2 regions of the Streptomyces sp. NPDC002574 genome follow, and region 1 is predicted to be linked to the other one. Evidence: predicted binding sites of a transcription regulator. Region 1 holds the regulator's gene; the other holds the start of a gene.
The links. The regulator HrcA, encoded in region 1, represses chaperone genes, less so after heat shock. The targets are predictions, from matches to a motif close to TTNGCACTCNGNNNNNCNGAGTGCNAA.
Positions count from the first base shown of each region.

Region 1 (4,691 bases):
GGCGTCGGCGCCCGCCGCCAGCACCGCGGCGATCTGCGCGCCGCGCATGATGCCGCCCGCCGCGACCAGGGGCAGCGACACGGCCGCCCGCACCTGCGGCAGCAGGACGAGCAGCCCGGTCTCGGTACCGTCCCGCTCCGGGTCGTCGCGGTGCGTGGACTGGTGGCCGCCGGCCTCGGCGCCCTGCACGCACACCGCCGCCGCGCCCGCCTCCTCGGCCGCCCGCGCCTCGGCGACCGAGGTCACGGTGACGACGGTGACCGTGCCGGCGTCGCCGAGGGCCCGCAGCACCGCGGGCTCCGGGCAGCCGAAGGTGAAGCTCACCAGGGGGACGGGGTCCTCCAGCAGGGCCGCGATCTTCGCCCCGTACGCGTCCTCCAGCACGGCGTCGCCGCCCGTGCCGGGGTCGCCCAGGGACGTGCCGTAGCGGGTGGCCTCACCGGCCAGCCGCGCGGCGAAGGCCTCGAGGTGTGCGGGGTCTGCGGTCTCGCGCTGCGGCATGAACACGTTCACACCGAAGGGCCGCGAGGTGAGCCCCCGGACCTGCGCGATCTGCTCGCGCATGGCCTGCGCGGTCCGGAAACCGGCCGCCAGGAAACCCACACCGCCGCCCTCGGACACGGCCGCCGCCAGGGCGGGGGTGGACGTCCCGCCGGCCATCGGCGCCTGCACGACCGGATGCGCGGCGAGGGTGGACAGATCGGTCAGCGCGGCCATGCGTCCATCGTTTCACGAGCCCGGACACACGGCCGCGCGGGGCGCGGGCGGGTGCCCGCGCCCCGTAGGTGTCACGCCATGCGCTCAGCGGCCGTTGAAGGCGTCCTTCAGCCGCGAGAACAGACCCTGCTGGCCCGGCTGGAACTGGCCGAGCGGCCGCTCCTCGCCGCGCAGCTTCGCCAGCCGCCGCAGGAGCTCCTCCTGGTCCGGGTCGAGCTTGCCCGGGGTCTGCACCTCGACGTGCACGACCAGGTCGCCCCGGCCGCCGCCGCGCAGATGCGTGATGCCGCGCTGGTGCAGCGGGATCGACTGGCCGGACTGCGTGCCCGGCCGGATGTCGATCTCCTCCAGGCCGTCCAGGGTCTCCAGCGGCACCTTCGTGCCCAGCGCCGCCGCCGTCATCGGGATGGTGACGGTGCAGTGCAGGTCGTCGCCGCGCCGCTGGAACTGCGAATGCGGCAACTCGCGGATCTCCACGTACAGGTCGCCGGCGGGGCCGCCACCGGGGCCGACCTCGCCCTCGCCCGCGAGCTGGATGCGGGTGCCGTTGTCGACACCGGCGGGGATCTTCACCGTCAGCGTGCGACGCGATCGGACCCGGCCGTCGCCCGCGCACTCCGGGCACGGGTTCGGCACGACGGTGCCGAAGCCCTGGCACTGCGGGCAGGGCCGGGAGGTCATGACCTGGCCCAGGAAGGACCGGGTGACCTGGGAGACCTCACCGCGGCCGCGGCACATGTCGCAGGTCTGCGCGGAGGTGCCGGGGGCGGCGCCCTCGCCGTGGCAGGTGTTGCAGACGATCGCCGTGTCGACCTGGATGTCCTTGGTCGTGCCGAAGGCGGCCTCGTCGAGCTCGATCTCCAGCCGGATCATCGCGTCCTGGCCGCGCCGGGTGCGCGAGCGCGGACCGCGCTGGGACGCCGTGCCGAAGAAGGCGTCCATGATGTCGCTGAAGTTGCCGAAGCCCTGGCCGAAGCCCGCGCCCGCGCCGGCACCGCCGCCGTTGGCGGACAGCGGGTCGCCGCCGAGGTCGTAGACCTGCTTCTTCTGCGGGTCCGACAGCACCTCGTAAGCGGCGTTGATCTCCTTGAACCGCTCCTGGGTCTTCGGGTCCGGGTTGACGTCCGGGTGCAGCTCGCGCGCGAGACGGCGGAAGGCCTTCTTGATCTCGTCCGGACTCGCGTCGCGGCGCACGCCGAGCACGGCGTAGTAGTCGGTGGCCACTACGACTCCGCCAGGATCTGTCCGACGTAACGTGCCACTGCGCGTACCGCTCCCATCGTTCCGGGGTAGTCCATGCGGGTCGGGCCGACCACGCCAAGTTTCGCGACCGCCTCGTCGCCCGAACCGTAGCCGACGGAGACGACCGATGTGGAGTTCAGGCCCTCGTGGAAATTCTCGTGACCGATTCGCACGGTCACGCCCGAATCCCCGGCCTCGCCCAGCAGCTTGAGGAGCACGACCTGCTCCTCCAGCGCCTCCAGCACCGGGCGGATCGTGAGGGGGAAGTCATGGCCGAAACGGGTCAGGTTGGCGGTGCCGCCCAGCATGATCCGCTCCTCGGTCTCCTCGACCAGGGTCTCCAGCAGCGTCGCCAGCACGACCTGGACGGAGGGCCGGTCGTCCGGCTCGAAGCCGTCCGCGAGGTCCTGCACCAGCTGCGGGACGTCGGCGAAGCGGCGTCCCACCACCCGGCTGTTGAGCCGGGCCCGCAGATCGGCCAGCACGGTCTCGCCCACCGGCGCGGGGGCGTCGACCAGCCGCTGCTCGACCCGGCCGGTGTCCGTGATCAGCACCAGCATCAGCCGGGCCGGTGCCAGGGCCAGCAGTTCGACGTGCCGCACGGTCGAGCGGGTCAGCGACGGGTACTGGACGACGGCGACCTGCCGGGTCAGCTGCGCCAGCAGCCGCACGGTGCGGGCCACCACGTCGTCGAGGTCCACGGCGCCGTCCAGGAAGTTCCCGATGGCCCGGCGCTCCGCGCCCGACAGCGGCTTGACGTTCGTGAGCCGGTCGACGAACAGCCGGTAGCCCTTGTCGGTCGGCACCCGGCCGGCGCTGGTGTGGGGCTGCTGGATGTAGCCCTCCTCCTCCAGCACGGCCATGTCGTTGCGCACCGTGGCCGGGGACACCCCCAGCCGGTGGCGTTCGGTGAGCGCCTTGGAGCCGACCGGTTCCTCGGTGCCCACGTAGTCCTGGACGATGGCGCGCAGCACTTCGAGCCGTCGTTCGCTCAGCATTGCGGCGTCCACCTCCAGTCGTCCGTTCACCGGTGCGTCGGTCGTTCTCCGTGCCCTGGCACTCCCGACAAGTGAGTGCCAGCTTTCCCCAAGTCAGTGTACGGCGGGGAGGCAAGACCTCGGCAAGGGCGGTCCGCACCCGGACCCCTTCGACCGGCCACCGTAGCGCGCGCGGCCCACCCGGGCGGGGATACCGTCGCGGTGTGGAGACGACACCGACGGCGCCGGGGGCCTTCGGCGGCTGGGAGCACCTGGCGCCCGGGGTCGCACGCTGCCGGATGCCGTTCCTGGACGTCACCATCGGGGTCGTGGCCGGCGACGAGGGGGTCCTGCTGGTGGACACCGGCTCCTCGGTCGCCGAGGGGGCCGAGCTGGGCCGCCGGGTGCGGGAGCTGACCGGGCGCGACGTGACGCACATCGCACTGACCCACGGTCACTTCGACCATGTCTTCGGGACGGCCGCCTTCCCCGGCGCCCAGGTCTTCGGCGAGATGACGCTCGGCGCCCACCTCGGCCGCGAGCGGTCCGCGCTGCGCCTGGACGCGATCGAGTACGGCGTCGCCGAGGAGGCCGCGACGCGGGCCGCGGACGTCCTGGTGCCCCCCGGCCACCTCGTCGACGGCCGCTGCGCGGTGGACCTCGGCGGCGACCGCGAGGTCCTGCTGGTCCACCCCGGTGAGGGACACACCACCCACGACCTGGTGGTGGTCGTGCCCGGCACGCCCGTCGTGGTCTTCTGCGGCGACCTCGTCGAGGAGTCCGGCGAGCCCCAGGCCGGCCAGGACGCCGCCCCGGGCGGGTGGCCGGGCACCCTGGACCGGCTGCTGGAGCTGGGCGGCGAGAGCGCGCTCTACGTCCCCGGACACGGAGCCGTGGTCGACGCGGGCTTCGTCCGAGCCCAACGGGACGCGCTGGCGGCCCGGTTCGGATCCGGTTGAGCGGCGGTCCGCCCGGATACGATCCCTGGCATGCGCAGCCGGAACTACGACGCCGATCTCACCCCGCCCTGGAAGCGGCCGTCCGTGCCCGCGCCCGAGGTCGCGGCCGAGCGGGACCTGGTGGTGGAGGAGGTCTCCACCGGCTTCTGCGGAGCGGTGATCCGCTGCGAGAAGACCGCCGAGGGGCCCACCGTCACGCTGGAGGACCGCTTCGGCAAGCACCGCGTCTTCCCCCTCGTGCCGCGCGGCTTCCTCCTGGAGGGCAAGGTCGTCACCCTGGTGCGCCCCACCTCCGCCGCGCCCTCCGGCCCGCGGCTGACCGCCTCCGGCTCCCTCGCCGTCCCCGGCGCACGCGCCCGGGTCGCCCGCGCCGGGCGCATCTACGTCGAGGGACGCCATGACGCGGAGCTCGTCGAGCGGGTCTGGGGCGACGACCTGCGGGTCGAGGGCGTCGTCGTGGAGTACCTGGAGGGCGTCGACGACCTGCCCGCCATCGTCTCGGCCTTCGCCCCGGGACCCGGCGCACGGCTCGGCGTGCTCGTCGACCACCTCGTCCCGGGCTCCAAGGAGTCCCGGATCGCCGCCTCGGTCACCGGCGACCACGTCCTCGTCGCCGGCCACCCCTACATCGACGTCTGGGAGGCCGTGAAGCCCTCCTCCGTCGGCATCCCCGCCTGGCCGGCCGTGCCGCGCGGCCAGGACTGGAAGACCGGGGTGTGCCGCGCGCTCGGCTGGCCGGAGAACACCGGAGCCGCCTGGCAGCACATCCTCGGCTCCGTCCGTTCCTACAAGGACC
Region 1 is NZ_JBIARB010000001.1:333,403-338,093, forward strand. Features, by position in the region: gene ACFYXS_RS01655 (nitronate monooxygenase) at 1-717, opposite strand, end outside; gene dnaJ (molecular chaperone DnaJ) at 802-1,941, opposite strand; gene hrcA (heat-inducible transcriptional repressor HrcA) at 1,941-2,957, opposite strand; gene ACFYXS_RS01670 (MBL fold metallo-hydrolase) at 3,161-3,895, shown strand; gene ACFYXS_RS01675 (DUF3097 domain-containing protein) at 3,926-4,691, shown strand, end outside.

Region 2 (4,691 bases), on a different contig from region 1:
CGCCGACGGCCTCACTCCGCGCCGGGAGGTCTTCGCGGCCGTGCGCGCCGCGGTGGACGTACCGGTGCGCGTGATGCTGCGCGGCCGGGCCGACTTCGCGGCCGGCGACGCCCGGGAGGTCGACGCGCTGTGCGCTGCGGCGGCCGCCCTGCGCACGGAGGGGGCCGACGAGTTCGTGTTCGGCTTCCTGGACGCCGGCGGCGGGCCCGACCTGCGGGCGGTGCGGCTGCTGGCCGACGCCGTGGGCCCGGGCGCGCGCTGGACGTTCCACCGTGCCATCGACCACTGCGCGGACCGCACCACGCTGCGCGCGGCGCTGCGCGGACTGCCCGGGCACGACACGTACCTCACGGCGGGATCGGCCCGCGGCGTCGACGCCGGCCTGGACGTCCTGGTCGCGGAGGCCGCCGAGGGCGTGCCCGGTGATCCGCAGTTGATGGTCGGCGGCGGCCTGCGCGCCGAGCACCTGCCCCGGCTGCTCGCCGCGGGCATCGACGCCTTCCACGTCGGCGGCGCGGTCCGCCCCGGCGGCTGGGCGGGCCCTGTCGCCGCGGAGGCCGTGCGGACCTGGCGCGATCTGCTCGACGCGCCGGTCGCCGTGGGCTAGTTCGCGGCGTCACGCAGCCGGGCCCGGCGCCCGGGAACGCCCGAGGGCGGCACCCCGCACGGGGTGCCGCCCTCGATCGTGTACCGCTGAACCCTCGCGGGATCAGAAGTCCATGTCACCGCCCGGCATGCCGCCGCCGGCCGGGGCCGCGGCCTTCTCCGGCTTGTCGGCGATGACGGCCTCGGTGGTGAGGAAGAGCGCGGCGATGGAAGCCGCGTTCTGCAGCGCGGAGCGCGTCACCTTGGCCGGGTCGATGATGCCCTCGGCGATCAGGTCGACGTACTCGCCGGTCGCGGCGTTGAGGCCGTGACCCGGGGTGAGGTTGCGGACCTTCTCCACCACGACGCCGCCCTCGAGGCCGGCGTTGACCGCGATCTGCTTCAGCGGGGCCTCCAGGGCCAGCTTCACGATCGCCGCACCGGTGGCCTCGTCGCCGTCGAGCTCGAGCTTCTCGAAGACGTTGGACGCCTGGAGCAGAGCCACGCCACCACCGGCGACGATGCCCTCCTCGACGGCGGCCTTGGCGTTGCGCACCGCGTCCTCGATGCGGTGCTTGCGCTCCTTGAGCTCGACCTCGGTGGCCGCGCCGGCCTTGATGACGGCCACGCCGCCGGCCAGCTTGGCGAGGCGCTCCTGGAGCTTCTCGCGGTCGTAGTCCGAGTCGCTGTTCTCGATCTCGGCACGGATCTGGTTGACCCGGCCCTGGATCTGGTCGGCGTCGCCGGAGCCGTCCACGATGGTGGTCTCGTCCTTGGTGACGACGACCTTGCGGGCGCGGCCCAGCAGCTCCAGACCGGCGTTCTCCAGCTTGAGGCCGACCTCCTCGGACACCACGGTGCCACCGGTGAGGATGGCGATGTCCTGGAGCATGGCCTTGCGGCGGTCGCCGAAGCCCGGGGCCTTGACGGCGACGGACTTGAAGGTGCCGCGGATCTTGTTGACCACCAGGGTCGACAGGGCCTCGCCGTCCACGTCCTCGGCGATGATCAGCAGCGGCTTGCCGCCCTGCATGACCTTCTCCAGCAGCGGGAGCAGGTCCTTGACCGCGGAGATCTTGGAGTTGACGATCAGGATGTACGGGTCGTCGAAGACGGTCTCCATACGCTCCAGGTCGGTGGCGAAGTACGCCGAGATGTAGCCCTTGTCGAAGCGCATACCCTCGGTGAGCTCCAGCTCCAGACCGAAGGTCTGGGACTCCTCGACGGTGATGACGCCTTCCTTGCCGACCTTGTCCATCGCCTCGGCGATGAGCTCGCCGATCTGGGGGTCAGCGGCGGAGATGGAGGCGGTGGAGGCGATCTGCTCCTTGGTCTCCACGTCCTTCGCCTGCTCGAGCAGGGCGGCGGAAACGGCCTCGACGGCCGCCTCGATGCCACGCTTCAGGGCCATCGGGTTGGCACCCGCGGCCACGTTGCGCAGGCCCTCGCGGACCAGCGCCTGGGCGAGGACGGTCGCGGTCGTCGTGCCGTCACCGGCGACGTCGTCCGTCTTCTTCGCGACCTCCTTGACCAGCTCGGCGCCGATCTTCTCGTACGGGTCCTCGAGCTCGATCTCCTTGGCGATGGACACACCATCGTTGGTGATCGTGGGGGCGCCCCACTTCTTCTCGAGGACGACGTTGCGGCCCTTGGGGCCGAGGGTGACCTTGACGGCGTCGGCGAGCTGGTTCATCCCGCGCTCGAGACCGCGCCGTGCCTCCTCGTCGAACGCGATGATCTTGGCCATGTGAAGTGGTCCTCCCGGACTTGGGGTCCCCCCGCGGCACACGGCTGCGGGGAAGGATTACTCCAGGACCGCGCCGGCGCCCGCGACGGACGGCCTGCCTCCCGCCGGTTCCTTTCCGGCGGTCGAACGGGCCTCACCCACTCGGTCCTTTGTCACTCTCAACGTCAGAGTGCTAACGCCAATGATTAGCACTCGCCCTAGGAGAGTGCAAGCTGCTCGGCCGGTCGCCCGCGGCCCGCCGAAGATCCCCCCGGCGACCGCCGGCGCCCGGGGAACGCGCGAAGGCCCGCCCCTGTGGAGGGGGCGGGCCTTGACAGTGACGTTCGAGCGCGTTCGTACGCGGCGCTCCGTGGCCGATGCGCGGCGTCAGCCGGCGGCAAGGCGGACCATGTCCGCCTGCGGCCCCTTCTGGCCCTGCGAGATCTCGAACTCGACCCGCTGACCTTCCTCGAGGGTGCGGTAGCCGTCCATCTGTATCGCGCTGTAGTGCACGAAGACGTCCGCACCACCGTCGACCGCGATGAAGCCGTAACCCTTCTCCGCGTTGAACCACTTGACGGTGCCCTGAGCCATTCCTAACTCCCCTATTGCTGGCCCTTCACAGACCCGCACCTCGCGGACCCGGGTCAGACCTCACCCCCTACAGCCAAGGGGGCGTGCGCCGGAACGCGTCGACCGCGGCTGAATGTATCTGCACGGACGCTGTCTGCAACAGGTCAATCGGACGAGAAATCCGGGCACGGAGAAAGGGAAGAACGGCTCGAACGGCCAATAATCCGGGGCAACTCGGGCGGGACATATGTCGCCAACACGACAATCATCGCGGGAATTTGGCGATAAATCGTCGACAAGGACGCCCCGGGAAGACGCTTCACGCAGAGCGTTGCAGGGAGTTGCGAGCCTCCAGAGCAACTGTACAGCCCTTCAACTACCTCTCACGCACACAGGGGTGCCGGGAGCAACTCCCGGCACCCCTGGTCGTCCCGCGGCGCTCGCGGCTCAACAGCCCCCGGCGACCGCCGGGATGATCGAGACGGACGCGCCCTCGGCCACCACGGTCTGCAGGCCCTCCGAGAAGCGGACGTCGTCGTCGTTGACGTAGACGTTCACGAAGCGGCGCAGCTTGCCCGTGTCGTCCAGGACGCGCGCCGAGATGCCGGGGTGGTCCTTCTCCAGCGACTCGATGACCTCGGCCAGTGTGCCGCCGGCGGCGGGGACCTCGGCCCGGCCGCCGGTGTAGGGGCGGAGGATGGTGGGGATGCGGACGTTCGCGCTCATGATGCGGGGTTCACCTTCGTATCGGGACGGTCGGCGATCGGCGGTCGGGGTCAGCCGGCCAGGCCGGCGGCGCGGAACGCGTCGAGGCTCGGGCGGATGGTGGCCGTGGGGCGGGAGGTCGCGGCGACGGCGTCCAGGGTCTTGAGCCCGTCACCGGTGTTGAGCACGACCGTCTCGGCGGCCGGGTCCAACTGCCCGCTCTCGATCAGCTTCTTCAGGACGCCGACGGTCACGCCGCCCGCCGTCTCCGCGAAGATGCCCTCGGTGCGGGCGAGCAGCTTGATGGCGTCCACGATCTGCTCGTCGGTGACGTCCTCGACCGCGCCGCCGGTGCGCCGGGCGATGTCCAGCACATAGGGGCCGTCCGCGGGGTTGCCGATGGCGAGCGACTTGGCGATGGTGCGGGGCTTCTGCGGGCGCACGACGTCCTGCCCGGCCTTGTAGGCGGTGGAGACCGGGGAGCAACCCTCGGCCTGGGCGCCGTAGATGCGGTACGGCTTGTCCTCCACCAGGCCGAGCTTGATCAGCTCCTGCAGCCCCTTGTCGATCTTCGTCAGCTGGGAGCCGGAGGCGATCGGGATGACCAGGTTGTCCGGCAGGCGCCAGCCGAGCTGCTCGCAGATCTCGTACGCGAGCGTCTTGGAGCCCTCGCCGTAGTAGGGACGGAGGTTGACGTTGACGAAGCCCCAGCCCTCGCCGATCGGGTCGCCGATCAGCTCGCTGCAGAAGCGGTTGACGTCGTCGTAGTTGCCCTCGATGCCGACCAGTTCGCCGCCGTAGACGGCGGCCATGACGACCTTGCCCTCCTCCAGGTCGTGCGGGATGAAGACGCAGGACCGGAAGCCGGCGCGGGCCGCCGCGGCGCCGACCGCGCCCGCGAGGTTGCCGGTGGAGGAGCAGGACAGCGTGGTGAGGCCGAAGGTGCGGGCGGCCTCCAGGGCGATGGCGACGACGCGGTCCTTGAAGGAGTGCGTGGGGTTGCCGGAGTCGTCCTTGATGTGCAGGCCGCCGGTGATGCCCAGTTCGCGGGCGAGGTTGTCGGCCTTGACCAGCTTGGTGAAGCCCGGGTTCAGGTTGGGCT
Region 2 is NZ_JBIARB010000007.1:86,710-91,400, forward strand. Features, by position in the region: gene ACFYXS_RS17855 (copper homeostasis protein CutC) at 1-607, shown strand, start outside; gene groL (chaperonin GroEL) at 710-2,332, opposite strand; gene ACFYXS_RS17865 (cold-shock protein) at 2,699-2,905, opposite strand; gene ACFYXS_RS17870 (ubiquitin-like small modifier protein 1) at 3,332-3,610, opposite strand; gene thrC (threonine synthase) at 3,661-4,691, opposite strand, start outside.
Region 2: the regulator HrcA is predicted to act here: its motif matches at 2,518-2,544, upstream of groL (chaperonin GroEL).